2 regions of the Pseudomonas putida group bacterium ESBL64 genome follow, and region 1 is predicted to be linked to the other one. Evidence: predicted binding sites of a transcription regulator. Region 1 holds the regulator's gene; the other holds the start of a gene.
The links. Region 1 encodes sigma-54, which starts transcription at its own class of promoters, with help from an activator protein. Its sites were predicted from a motif close to ANTGGCATNNANNTTGCTNT; they were not measured.
Positions count from the first base shown of each region.

Region 2: flgB (flagellar basal body rod protein FlgB) is a predicted target of sigma-54. The motif match lies at 5,012-5,031, and genes of this name have one in related genera.

Region 1 is NZ_CP145799.1:2,816,016-2,822,857, reverse strand. It holds gene rapZ (RNase adapter RapZ) at 1-679, opposite strand, end outside; gene ptsN (PTS IIA-like nitrogen regulatory protein PtsN) at 682-1,146, opposite strand; gene hpf (ribosome hibernation-promoting factor, HPF/YfiA family) at 1,159-1,467, opposite strand; gene V6093_RS12860 (RNA polymerase factor sigma-54) at 1,547-3,040, opposite strand; gene lptB (LPS export ABC transporter ATP-binding protein) at 3,216-3,941, opposite strand; gene lptA (lipopolysaccharide transport periplasmic protein LptA) at 3,942-4,466, opposite strand; gene lptC (LPS export ABC transporter periplasmic protein LptC) at 4,453-5,025, opposite strand; gene V6093_RS12840 (HAD family hydrolase) at 5,034-5,558, opposite strand; gene V6093_RS12835 (SIS domain-containing protein) at 5,571-6,545, opposite strand; gene V6093_RS12830 (ATP-binding cassette domain-containing protein) at 6,794-6,842, shown strand, end outside.
Region 2 is NZ_CP145799.1:2,316,051-2,322,892, reverse strand. It holds gene V6093_RS10530 (MFS transporter) at 1-54, shown strand, start outside; gene V6093_RS10525 (flagellar brake protein) at 148-891, opposite strand; gene V6093_RS10520 (flagella synthesis protein FlgN) at 971-1,438, opposite strand; gene flgM (flagellar biosynthesis anti-sigma factor FlgM) at 1,488-1,802, opposite strand; gene flgA (flagellar basal body P-ring formation chaperone FlgA) at 1,967-2,719, opposite strand; gene V6093_RS10505 (chemotaxis protein CheV) at 2,797-3,726, shown strand; gene cheR (protein-glutamate O-methyltransferase CheR) at 3,778-4,605, shown strand; gene flgB (flagellar basal body rod protein FlgB) at 5,078-5,488, shown strand; gene flgC (flagellar basal body rod protein FlgC) at 5,491-5,934, shown strand; gene flgD (flagellar hook assembly protein FlgD) at 5,950-6,654, shown strand; gene V6093_RS10480 (flagellar hook-basal body complex protein) at 6,686-6,842, shown strand, end outside.

The DNA.
Region 1 (6,842 bases):
TGTCGTTGTACATGTCTTCGACATCCGGTTGTGCGGCCAGGTAGTCGATCACGGGTTGATCGAGACCTGAGTGCTCACGCAGTTCTGGTTTCCAGTAGGGGTTGGGCAGGCAGCGCACGTCAAAAACCAGGTCGGCGTCGACCGGCATGCCCCGTTTGAACCCGAACGACTCGACCAGAAACGCTGTGCCAGGCTCGGGTTGGTTGAGCAGACGCAGTTTGATCGAGTCACGCAACTGGTACAGGTTCAGGTTGGTGGTGTCGATCTTCAGGTCGGCCAGGTCGGCAATGGGGCCCAACAAATCGCTTTCCACGCGGATCGCTTCCGCGAGCGAGCGGTTGGCGTTGGTCAGGGGGTGCCGCCTGCGGGTTTCCGAGAAACGCTTGAGAAGGACCTCTTCATCGGCATCCAGGTACAACACGTCGCACTGGATGTGCCGTGCGCGGGCTTCTTCAAGCAGCTCGGGAAAACGCATCAGGTGACTGGGCAGGTTGCGTGCGTCGATCGAAACCGCCACCTTGGGCTGCAGCAATTCGGTGTTGATCAGTGCATTTTCCGCCAACTGCGGCAATAGCCCGGCTGGCAGATTGTCGATGCAATAGAAACCGCTGTCTTCCAGGACATCGAGGGCGGTGCTCTTGCCGGAGCCGGACCGGCCGCTGACGATGATCAGGCGCATGTTCAGTGCTCGTTCTGTACGTCCAGGACAACCTGGAACAGGGCCTCGTTGCTGGTGGCCGCACGCAGTCGATCACGGACCTCCTTGCGATCGAGCATGCTGGCGATCTGACGCAGAAGTTCAAGGTGGGCATCGGTGGCCGCTTCGGGCACCAGCAGCACAAACAGCAGGTCCACCGGCGCGCCATCGATGGCGTCGTAATCGATAGGCGCTTCCAGGTGCAGCAGGGCGCTGACTGGCGCAGAGCATCCTTCAAGCCGGCAGTGCGGGATGGCGATGCCATTGCCAAAACCGGTAGAACCGAGCTTTTCCCGGGCTACCAGTTTTTCGAAGACGTCCTGCATCTCCAGTTCTGGCACTTGGTCGGCGATGACAGTGGCGACCTTTTCCAGGGCGCGCTTCTTGCTGCCGCCCGGCACGTTCACGAGGGAACGGCCGGGGGTCAGGATGGTTTCAAGTCGGATCATGGATGAGGGGGATCAGCGGGCAGCTGCACCTTGCAGCAGGCTTTGCTGTTTTTCCTTGTGTTTTTTCAGTTGGCGGTCGAGCTTGTCGGCCAAGGCGTCGATCGCTGCATACATGTCTTCGTGTTCGGCGTTGGCTACCACTTCGCCGCCGGGAATCTGCAGGGTCGCCTCGACCTTCTGCTGAAGCTTCTCGACTTTCATGATTACCTGCACGTTGGTGATCTTGTCGAAGTGACTCTCCACGCGGGCGAGCTTTTCAAGCACGTAATCGCGCAGTGGCTGGGTGACTTCTACATGCTGTCCACTGATATTGACTTGCATACAGCTTCTCCTTTGTTGCCCGTGCATAAAGAGGCAGGTCTTGCACCTGCCACGAAAACGCTGTGGCACATCTCAGGGGCTACATCAGTCGCTTGCGTTCGCTCGACGGTGCGATGCCGAGGGACTCGCGGTACTTGGCGACGGTGCGACGGGCTACCTGGATGCCTTGTGCCTCCAGTAAACCAGCGATCTTGCTGTCACTCAATGGCTTTTTCTGATTTTCCGCCGCAACCAGTTTCTTGATGATCGCGCGGATCGCCGTGGACGAGCATTCTCCGCCTTCGGAGGTGCTGACATGGCTGGAGAAAAAGTATTTCAGTTCGTAGATGCCACGCGGGGTGTGCATGTATTTCTGCGTGGTAACCCGCGAGATGGTCGATTCGTGCATGCCTACGGCTTCGGCAATGTCATGCAGTACCAACGGCTTCATCGCTTCGTCGCCGTGGTCGAGGAAGCCGCGCTGGTGCTCGACGATCTGCGTGGCAACTTTCATCAGGGTTTCGTTACGGCTTTGCAGGCTCTTGATGAACCAGCGCGCTTCCTGCAGCTGGTTGCGCATGAAGGTGTTGTCGGCGCTGGTGTCGGCACGGCGCACGAAGCCGGCGTATTGTGGGTTGACGCGCAGGCGTGGGATGGCTTCCTGGTTCAGTTCTACCAGCCAACGGTCGCTGTCCTTGCGCACGATGACGTCGGGCACCACGTACTCGGGCTCGCTGGACTCGATCTGCGAACCAGGGCGCGGGTTAAGGCTTTGCACCAGTTCGATGACCTGGCGCAGCTCGTCTTCCTTGATTTTCATCCGCCGCATCAGCTGGCTGTAGTCACGGCTGCCGAGCAGGTCGATGAAATCGGTGACCAGGCGCTTGGCTTCGGTCATCCACGGGGTTGTAGCGGGCAGTTGGCGCAGTTGCAGCAACAGGCATTCGCCCAGATTGCGGGCGCCGACGCCAGCCGGCTCGAACTGCTGGATGCGGTGCAGTACTGCTTCGACCTCGTCCAGCTCGATATCCAGCTCCGGGTCGAAACCGGCGCAGATTTCTTCGAGTGTGTCTTCCAGGTAGCCCTGGCCGTTGATGCTGTCGATCAGGGTCACGGCAATCAAGCGGTCGGTGTCGGACATCGGCGCCAGGTTCAACTGCCACAGCAGGTGGCTTTGCAGGCTTTCGCCGGCCGATGTGCGCGTGGTGAAGTCCCATTCGTCATCATCGTTGCTCGGCAGGCTGCTGGCGCTGGTCTGGTAGATGTCTTCCCAGGCCGTATCGACCGGGAGCTCGTTGGGGATGCGCTCGCTCCACTCACCGTCTTCCAGGTTGTCGGCGCTGACGGTGCTTTCCTGGAAGCTGTTGTCCTGAACTTCGGCGGCCGGCTTGTTCTCGGCGTTGTCGGCCATCGGGTCGCTGTTGTCGAAGTCTTCGCCGTCTTCCTGACGTTCGAGCATCGGGTTCGACTCCAGCGCTTCCTGGATTTCCTGTTGGAGGTCCAGGGTAGAGAGCTGGAGCAGGCGGATGGCCTGTTGCAACTGAGGTGTCATCGTCAGTTGCTGGCCCATTTTTAGGACGAGCGATGGTTTCATGGCAGGGGCTTAATACCTTGTTCGCCGGCGCGCATGCGCCATCCACTACACGAGGGCGCCGAAGCGCCAGATCAAGCAAGTTTTATGCCTTAAATTGTAGCGTTTGCCTAGAGTACCGTAACAACTTTACCCGCAGTCTCAGGGCTGTTTGCCAGTACTTCAGGCGCGTGCCGGGTCAGAGGCGGAACTCGTGGCCCAGGTAAACTTCTTTGACCAAGTCGTTTGCCAGGATGGTTTCAGCGTCGCCTTCGGCGATCAATCGGCCATCGTTGACGATATAAGCGGTTTCGCAGATATCCAGGGTTTCACGCACGTTGTGGTCGGTAATCAGTACGCCGATACCTTTGGCCTTGAGGTGGTGGATGATCTGCTTGATGTCGCCGACCGAAATCGGGTCGACACCGGCGAACGGTTCGTCCAGCAGGATGAACTTGGGTGCGGTCGCCAGGGCGCGCGCAATTTCGACGCGGCGGCGTTCACCACCGGACAGGCTCATGCCGAGGTTGTCCCGGATGTGGCTGATGTGGAACTCCTGCAGCAGGCTTTCCAGCTCTTTGCGGCGGCCGTCCCGGTCGAGGTCCTTGCGGGTCTCGAGGATGGCCATGATGTTGTCGGCGACCGACAGCTTGCGGAAGATCGAGGCTTCCTGCGGCAGGTAGCCGATACCGGCGCGAGCGCGGCCGTGCATGGGCTGGTGGCTGACATCGAGGTTGTCGATCAGTACGCGGCCCTGTTCGGCCTGGACCAGCCCGACAATCATGTAGAAGCAGGTGGTCTTGCCGGCGCCGTTGGGGCCGAGCAGGCCGACGATCTGGCCGCTGTCGATAGACAGGCTGACATCACGTACTACCTGCCGCCCCTTGTAGCTCTTTGCCAGGTGCTGGGCTTTGAGGGTTGCCATTTACTCGGCCTTCTTCTTGGGCTGGATCACCATGTCGATGCGCTGACGGGGTGTTGTCACATTGCCACCACGGCCGGCGGTCGCCACCTGGGTCTGAGTGTTGTAGACGATCTTTTCGCCTTCGGTGGTATTGCCTTCGCTCTCGACCTTGGCGCGGTCGGTGAGAATGACCAAGTCCTTCTGCGACTGGTACTGGATGGTTACGCCCCAGCCTTTCATCTTGTCCGGCTTGGCTGCGCTCTGCTGCTGCTCGAAGTAGGCCAGGTTGCCCACCGAGGTCACTACGTCGATATCGCCAGAGGCGGAGCGGGTAATGGTCACGGTGTTGCCTTTGATCATCATCGAACCCTGAGTGATGATCACGTCGCCGGTGTAAGTGGCCACGCCTTGTTTGTCATCCAGGTGAGCGTTGTCGGCCTGGATGCGGATAGGCTGGTCACGGTCGTTCGGCAGGGCGAGGGCGCTCGCGCTTCCCAGTGCTGCGCTCAGGCTGAGCAAAAGGGGGAGGGTTTTAACGAGCCTCATACTGTCCTCTTACGTTAGAGAGCAAGTCCATCTTGCCTTCTTTCAAATACGCTTTCATGCCTTTGCCCGTAGTGGTGCCTCCGGCGCCGTCGATTCTAACGGCTTGCTCGGTCTGCGCATATTGCTTCTGCGGGAACACGGTCATGCGTGAGCTGGTAATGATGGTTTCACGCTGCCTTTCATCGGTGCGGGCAATCCGTACCTTGTCGATCAGTTCGACCTCGGTACCGTCAGGATTGACCTCGGCGCGCGTGCTCTGCACATGCCACGGGTACTCGGTGCCGCGGTACAGGTGCAGGTCCGGTGTGGTCACCTGGGTGACTTCGCTGGTCTTGAGGTGTTCGATTCTGTCGGCGGTCATTTCGTATTGCAGCTTGCCGTCGGGCAGGAACTGCACGCTGTGGGCGTTGATCGCGTAGTAATCGATGGCGCTTTCGTCGACTTGGGCCACGGGCTTGTCGAGGAAGCTTTCCGGGCTGACATTCCAGTAGCCAATGGCTACCAACAGGGCGGCTATCGCCCCGAGCAGCACAATGTTTCGGGCTTTCTTGCTGAGCATGGGCAGCCTTACAGGTAGTTGGCGTTGGCAGCGTCCAGGGTGCCCTGGGCCTGCATGATCAATTCGCAGAATTCACGGGCCGCGCCTTCGCCGCCACGTGCCTGGGTCACGCCGTGGGCGTGCTGGCGTACGAACGGTGCGGCGTTGGCTACGGCCATGCCCAGAGCCACTCGGCGAATCACCGGCAGGTCGGGCAGGTCGTCGCCCAGGTAAGCCACTTGATCATAGCTTAGGCCCAGTTCGGCGAGCAGGCCGTCAAGCACCACCAATTTGTCCTCCCGGCCTTGGTAGAGGTGCGGGATGCCGAGGTTACTGGCCCGGCGTTCGACCACGGGGGTCTTGCGCCCGCTGATGATCGCGGTGGTCACGCCCGAGGCCATGAGCATCTTGATGCCCTGGCCGTCGAGGGTATTGAACGTCTTGAATTCGCTGCCATCCTCGAGGAAGTACAGGCGCCCGTCGGTGAGCACGCCGTCCACGTCGAAGACTGCCAGCTTGATGCCTTTGCCGCGTTGCATGAGGTCCTGGTTCATTCCATCGCTCCTTTACATTACGCCGGCGCGCAGCAGGTCATGCATGTTCAGGGCGCCGGTCGGGCGGTCTTCACGGTCCACCACCACCAGGGCGTTGATCTTGTGGTCTTCCATTATCTTCAGGGCTTCGGCGGCGAGCATGTCGGCACGCGCAGTCTTGCCATGAACGGTCATGACCTGGTCGATCAGGGTGGTATGCACATCGATATTGCGGTCCAGGCTGCGGCGCAGGTCACCGTCGGTGAAGATCCCGGCCAGTTTGCCATCGGCTTCGACGATCACGGTCATGCCCAAACCTTTGTGGGACATTTCCAGCAGCGCGTCCTTGAGCAGGGTGCCGCGTGATACTTGAGGTAGATCGTCGCCGGCGTGCATCACGTTCTCGACCTTCAGCAGCAGGCGGCGGCCCAGCGCGCCTCCCGGGTGCGAGAAGGCGAAGTCCTCGGCGGTGAAGCCGCGGGCTTCGAGCAAGGCGATGGCCAAGGCGTCGCCCAGTACCAGCGCTGCCGTGGTGGAGGAGGTGGGGGCCAGGTTCAGCGGGCAGGCCTCTTGTGCGACACGTGCGTCAAGGTTGACCTCGGCGGCCTGGGCCAGCGGCGAGTCCGGGTTGCCGGTCAGGCTGATCAGCTTGATGCCAAGGCGTTTGATGAACGGCAGCAGGGTGACGATTTCGGCGGTGCTGCCGGAGTTCGACAGCGCAAGGATGACATCATCACGGGTGATCATGCCCATGTCGCCATGGCTGGCTTCGGCCGGATGCACGAAAAACGCCGGTGTGCCGGTGCTGGCCAGGGTCGCGGCGATCTTGTTGCCGATGTGCCCGGACTTGCCCATGCCGACCACGACGACCCGGCCCTTGCTGGTCAGAATCAGTTCGCAGGCTTTGACGAAATTGTCGTCGATGCGCGCCAAAAGGGCCTCTACGGCCTCGAGTTCCAGGCGCAGAGTGCGTTGGGCGGATTGGATCAGCTCGCTGGATTGGCTCATGTCGAAAAAGCAATGCCTGATGAAAGGGCGACGATTATACGCGCAATGATGAAAACCCTCACCTCCTCGATTGTTGCAGTGAATACCACCAAAGCCTGTCCCTGGGCTGAACGACTGCTTGCCCGGCCTTGGGGCGGGGCTGTCAGCGGTGCTATAGTTCGCCGCTATTCGGCCTGTCAGGGGTGCGTGTGCCTTCCAGATGGAGGCCGGCGTCCATTAGGACGAGGCTGCATTAGCAAGGAGTCTAGATGAGTGTGGATAGCGCCTACGCGGTCGAGTTGAAGGGTGTAACCTTCA
Region 2 (6,842 bases), 500 kb from region 1:
GAAGAGAAGGGCGCGCAGCAACAGGCGCCTGAAGAGGTCAGCAAGTCGGTGTAGGAGCGGGTTTACCCGCGAAGAGGCCAGCCCAGCAGAAACACAAATGAAAACGCCACCTCAGCAGGTGGCGTTTTCTGTTTTACCGACCGACGATCAATAATCGTCCTTGTCGAACCGCCGCGCCTCACGCTGCAGCTGGTACACGAAACTCTCGATCTTGCGTTGAGCCTGCCCGCTCAGGTTGTGGAAGCGCACGCCGGCAAAGGTGGTGTTGATGCGCTCTTCATAGTGCAGATGACGCAGCTCGACCATGGTGTCCACCAGGCCCAGTGGGTTGCCTGCCTTGAAACGCTCATACACCTGGCCCAGTTGCAAGCGGTCTTCGACATTGCCTTCAAAGCGCAGTTTGCAGCCTGTGGCCGAGATATCCAGCAGCTTGCCTCGCATGGCGCCGTTGCCCTTGAGGTGAGCGCCGTCGAGGATGATATCGACCAGTTGCGATAGCTTCAGTGCGGCGCGGAAGGCGTTGCGGCGCTGGTGATAGGTCATCTCTTGCGGCAGGGCGCCGCTGTAGCAACGGTGGCCGTCGACTTCGCTGATTTTCAGTGCGTGATCGCATTCCCAGGCGATGCGTACACCATCGTGGAAGCCTTCGACACGGAAGTGCTCGCCGTTCTCGATGAATTTCTCGCCGTCACGGGGGATCATCTCATCCAGTGCCAGGGTGTTGCTTTCGCGGTCCACGTGCACCACATAGCTCTGGAAGCGCTGGCTGCGGTCATGGAAGGTGATGATCAGGGGGTCGTGGCTTTCCTGCAGCTGCCGCAAGTTGGCCGCAATCTCCAAGGGGGTGCTCAACACCTTGGGTGGTTGCGGGGCATCGGATTCATTGAACACAGCTTATCGTTCTCCAGGCAAAAGCGACACACGCAAGTAACGGCATTTTGCCACTATGTTCTGTGCCTTGATAGAAAAATCACACTTGGCTGAGCGCGCGCGGCTTGGCCAGAGGCGAGGTGCTGCCACGGCTGTCGTAGAGCGAAGGCGAGTCGCCGCCCATGAGGATCCGGATCTGGTTGTTGGTGACGTGTTGCTGCACCTGGATGATCCGGCCATTGGTTTCGTTAAGCTGTTGGCAGGCTTGCATCAACTGGCTGATCACGTCCAGTTGTTGCAGGATCAATTCACCGTTAGGCGATTGGGCCGCCACAGCCTCCACGCCGGCGCGATCTGCGCTCAGGCCAAGGCTGGTGAGCAGGTTGTTGCGCCGCAGGCCTTGCTGCTCCAGTAACACGATCAAAGACTGCTTGCGGGCCAGGATATTTTCCAGTGGCGCCATATCGCGGCCATGCAGGGCTACAGACTCCTTCTGCAGAAGGTCGAGCAGTTCCTGCATCGGGGCAATGTCATCTTCGATTAGTTGCAGCAAGGTGGTGTCGTGCATGGCTAACTCTTGGCTTTTCTGGCGTCCGTGAAGTCAGCGCGCCGTACGGTCAGCGCTGGGCTTCGAAATCGAGCAGTTTGCTGGCGACCCGGCCGGCATCGACCTGGTAGCTGCCGTCGGCGATTGCCTGCTTCAACTGGGCCACACGGGCGCTGTTGACCACGGGCTCGTCGCGCAGCTTGTCGCTGATCTTCTGCAACTGCTGTGCCTCCTGGCTGAGGTGTACCGCCTCTCCGCTGGCGCTGGTGTCTTTCACCGCTTCCTGGCTGGCTGCCGGTTTTTCGGCGCTGCCGGACGCGGTGTTGCCGCGCACGCCGCCCGTGACGGACGGAGAGTTATTCAAACGACTGAAGTCGATGACCATGATCAGAAACCTCTGGGTATTTGGACGCTTGCCTTGTTTTCGGCCAACCCGATATAAACTTTAGGCACAAATGCATTGCCGCCTGTCGGCAAGCCCGCGAACCCGTGTTCTGACACAGTTTAGGAAAAGCGGTTCCTCACTGCCAGCGCAATCTGGTGGCTGGCCTACATACTGACCTCGACTTGGCCCGGGCCGGTCACCCTGGCCTTGACCACGCGTTTTGAATTGAGGTTGCGTACCCGGATCTGCTCGCTCAGGCCGCCCTTGCTCAGGGCTTCGCCCGGCATGCGCACACTCAGGCTGCCACTGCGGGCAATGATCACCACCTGGTCACCCTTGCGCACCACCTCGGCCTGTTCCAGGTGTTGCGGGGTGAGCACCTGGTCGATCACCGTGGGGCGCAGCATCTTCATGCCCACCGCCTGGTCCAGCTCGGTCAGAAAGCCCTGGCCCAGGGTGCCGACATCGCGCTCGCGCAGGGCCACGTCACCTTCGCCGACCGTGTTGTCGCGCTTGAGCGGGCGGGTCACCACCACCACGTCGCGGAAAAGTCGCACGGTGGCCGGCACAAATACCGTCCACGGTGCTGCGCCGTTGCAACGTACCCGTACCGTCACCCGGCCCAGCGGCTGGGCCGGGCTTTCCAGTGAGGCGTCCAGCTGCTGACTGCACAACGGCATGCGCAGGCGTGGGTCCAGCGGGTTGACCTGGATTTCATAGCGGCCGGCGGTCTGGGTAGTGGACAGATAATCTTCAACGGTGAATTCAAGAAACCCTTGGGTGACACCGATAAGCTGTTCAGGCAAGGTGAACGCGTTCGCCACCGTGCGAACGCCGGGCATCAGCAGGCACAGCGTGGCCAGCGGGCCAGTCAGCAGGCGTGTCAATCGTCGGGAAAATGTCGTTTTCGTGTGCATGACACTCAAAAAAGCAAAGCCCGTGCCGACTCGCTACCTGAGTTGCAACGAAAGGCTGAAACGTTAAGGAGTCTGGCATGGCGGGTGTTATGGATTCGGTCAACCAGCGCACGCAGCTGGTGGGGCAGAATCGCCTGGAATTGCTGCTGTTCCGCCTCAATGGCGAACAGCTTTACGGCATCAATGTGTTCAAGGTCAGGGAAGTACTGCAATGCCCTGCGCTGACCCTGCTGCCCAAGGCGCACCCTGTGGTGCGTGGCGTTGCCAATATTCGTGGGTCGACCATCCCGATCCTCGACTTGTCGATGGCCACCGGGTTGCGACCGCTGCAGGAAGACACACGCAACAGCTTCGTGATCATCACCGAGTACAACACCAAGACCCAAGGCTTCCTGGTGCATTCGGTGGAGCGCATCGTCAACATGAACTGGGAAGAGATCCATCCGCCACCCAAGGGTACTGGCCGTGATCACTACCTCACCGCGGTCACCCGGGTGGACAACCGCATGGTCGAGATCATCGACGTGGAGAAGGTGCTGGCCGAAGTGTCGCCGTCGTCCGAGTCGGTATCGGCCGGTGTGATCGATGCCGAAGTGCAGGACAAGGCGGTGTTGATGCGGGTGCTGACCGTCGACGACTCGTCAGTGGCGCGCAAGCAGGTCAGCCGTTGCTTGCAGACCGTTGGGGTCGAGGTGGTGGCGCTCAATGATGGCCGTCAGGCGCTGAACTACCTGCGTCAGCTGGTGGATGAGGGCAAAAAGCCGGAAGAAGAGTTCCTGATGATGATCTCGGACATTGAAATGCCGGAAATGGACGGATATACGCTAACCGCGGAGATTCGCAGCGATCCGCGCATGCAAAAATTGCACATCTGCCTGCATACTTCGCTTTCCGGGGTGTTCAACCAGGCAATGGTCAAGAAGGTCGGCGCCGATGACTTCCTGGCCAAGTTCAAGCCGGACGACCTGGCCCAACGGGTGGTCGACCGGATCAAGGCAGCGCATTGAAGCAGCCGGGGGCATGCCCCCGGCACCAGTGATTGAAAAGAGGCGGCAGTAGTGTCTACGGGTAATTTGGATTTCGAACAGTTCCGGGTCTTCCTGGAGAAAGCCTGTGGCATCCTGCTGGGCGAGAATAAGCAGTATCTGGTTTCCAGCCGTCTCAACAAGCTGATGGAACAACAGGGCATCAAGAGCCTGGGTGAGCTGGTGCAGCGCATTCAGGCCCAGCCGCGCGGCGGTTTGCGCGAGCAGGTGGTCGATGCCATGACCACCAACGAGACCCTGTGGTTTCGCGACACCTACCCCTTTGAGGTGTTGAAGAACAAGGTGATCCCCGAGTTCATCCGCAACAACCCCGGCCAGCGCCTGCGCATGTGGTCGGCGGCCTGTTCGTCGGGGCAGGAGCCGTATTCCATCTCGATGGCGATCGACGAGTTCGAGCGCAGCAACCTCGGCCAGTTGAAGATGGGGGCGCAGATCGTCGCCACCGACCTCTCCGGCACCATGCTGACCAACTGCAAGACCGGCGAATACGATAGCCTGGCGATTGCCCGCGGCCTGTCCCAGGAGCGCCTGCAGCGCTACTTCGACCCCAAAGGGCCGGGGCGTTGGGCGGTCAAGCCAGCGATTCGCAGCCGTGTCGAATTCCGCTCGTTCAACCTGCTCGACAGCTATGCCAGTCTGGGCAAGTTCGACATCGTGTTCTGCCGCAATGTGCTGATCTATTTCTCGGCGCAGGTGAAGAAGGACATCCTGCTGCGCATTCACAGTACCCTCAAGCCAGGTGGCTACCTGTTCCTCGGCGCCTCGGAAGCGCTGAACGGCTTGCCGGACCATTACCAGATGGTGCAGTGCAGCCCGGGGATCATCTACCAGGCCAAGTAAGCACGAAGGCCGGTATCGAGAGATGCCGGTCTTTTTGTTTGCCTATCCGCTGTTCCTGCCGAGCTCCCCGTAGGCGCGGGTTTACCCGCGAAGAGGTCGGCCCTGCTGGCCAATCTCCACCCGCCGTTCACCGTTGCTGCCGCTACCGTATTCGCGGGTAAACCCGCTCCTACGACGGATCGGGGGTGGACATAGGTCGGTGGTTGGGCACAGGCCGCGTGTAGGAGCGGGTTTACCCGCGAAGAGGCCCGCACAGGAAAACACTGACGTCAATTTTTTGTTTTGCCGCTTTTGCCGCCCATCAATTGCCGCTTTTGTCACCTCAGGCGGAAGGCCTTTGCCGCTTTTCTGGCATCAACCTGACAGTACTGCGCCGCAATCCTCCCTAAACACGGGCTTTTCAGTGGTTGGCACAGCCCTTGCTATACCTTGCTCAACGAAATTCCGGTCAACCTCTGAAGGTTTCCCCGACATGAGCATCAGTTTCGACAAGGCGCTTGGTATCCACGAAAAGGCCCTGGGCTTCCGCGCTCAGCGCGCCGAGGTGTTGGCCAACAATATCGCCAACGCCGACACGCCCAATTACAAGGCGCGTGACATGGACTTTTCTTCGGTGCTCGCCGCCGAGACCAGCAAGCAGCAAGGCGGCCGCTTCGCCATGGACCGTACCAACAGCCGGCACATCGAAGCCGAAGGCCTCGCCATCGCGGCTGACGATACCCTCAAGTACCGTACACCGCTGCAGCCGTCGATCGACCAGAACACCGTGGACGCGCAGATCGAGCAATCGAACTACACCGAAAACGCGATTGGCTTCCAGGCAAGCTTCACCTTGCTCAACAGTAAATTCAAAGGGCTGGTTTCCGCCCTGCGGGGAGAATGACCATGTCCCTTTCCAGTGTCTTCAACATTGCCGGTAGCGGCATGAGCGCACAGAACACGCGTCTGAACACCGTGGCGTCCAACATCGCCAACGCCGAGACCGTGTCTTCGAGCATCGACCAGACGTACCGCGCCCGTCACCCGGTGTTCGCCACCACTTTCCAGAATGCACAGGCCGGCAGCAGCCAGTCGCTGTTCGAAGACCAGGGCGAGGCAGGGCAGGGCGTGCAGGTAAAAGGCATCGTCGAAGACCAGAGCACGCTGGAAGCACGCTACGAGCCGAACCACCCGGCGGCGAACAAGGACGGCTACGTCTACTACCCGAACGTCAATGTGGTCGAGGAGATGGCTGACATGATCTCCGCCAGTCGCGCGTTTCAGACCAACGCCGAACTGATGAATACGGCCAAGAGCATGATGCAGAAAGTGCTGACCCTGGGGCAGTGATAAGGAATTCAGACCATGGCAATCGATACTAACGGTGTAAACCTCAATGACGTGCTGTCGGCGTCGGGCGTGGGCACCAGCACCAAAAAGACCACGGACACTGCATCCAAGACCGGCAACGATTCGCTTGGCAAAGATGCCTTTCTGCAGCTGCTGGTCACCCAGATGCAACACCAGAACCCGCTGGACCCGCAGGATAACAGCGAGTTCGTTGCCCAGTTGGCGCAGTTCAGCAGCCTGGAAGGTATTACCTCGCTGAACGATTCGGTCAGCTCCATCACCAGTGCAATGGCCTCGTCCCAGGCGCTTCAAGCGTCGTCGCTGGTAGGGCGCTCGGTGGTGGTTCAGAACGACAAGGCTGTGGTTGATACCGCTGAAAGCTTCAATGCCCAGTTCGTTGTGCCTCAGGCAATCAGTGAAGCGAAGATCACTATCAAGGACAAGGATGGCAACACGGTCAAGACCATCGAGTTGGGTGAGCAGAAAGCCGGTTACGCCGACTTCATCTGGGACGGTACCAACAACAGTGGCGAGAAAGTCGACCCGGGCACTTACACCTTCACCGCTAGCACCACAGTCGATGGCGAGGCGGTGCAAATGAGCACGCTGTTGCCGGCCAAGGTAACCAGCGTCAGCTTCAGTGCCTCAGGAGAAATGGTGCTCAACCTTGCCGGTGTAGGCAAGGTCTCCCTCTCCGACGTGCAAACCATCGGTATCTAAGGCCCGCTAGCGCGGCAAAAGGAGCGAATTCATGTCTTTCAATATCGGCCTTAGCGGTCTGTACGCAGCCAACAAACAACTGGATGTCACCGGCAACAACATCGCCAACGTCAATACCACGGGGTTCAAGGCCTCGCGTGCCGAGTTCGCGGATGTTTATGCGGGCGCCAACCGTCTGGGTGTGGGCA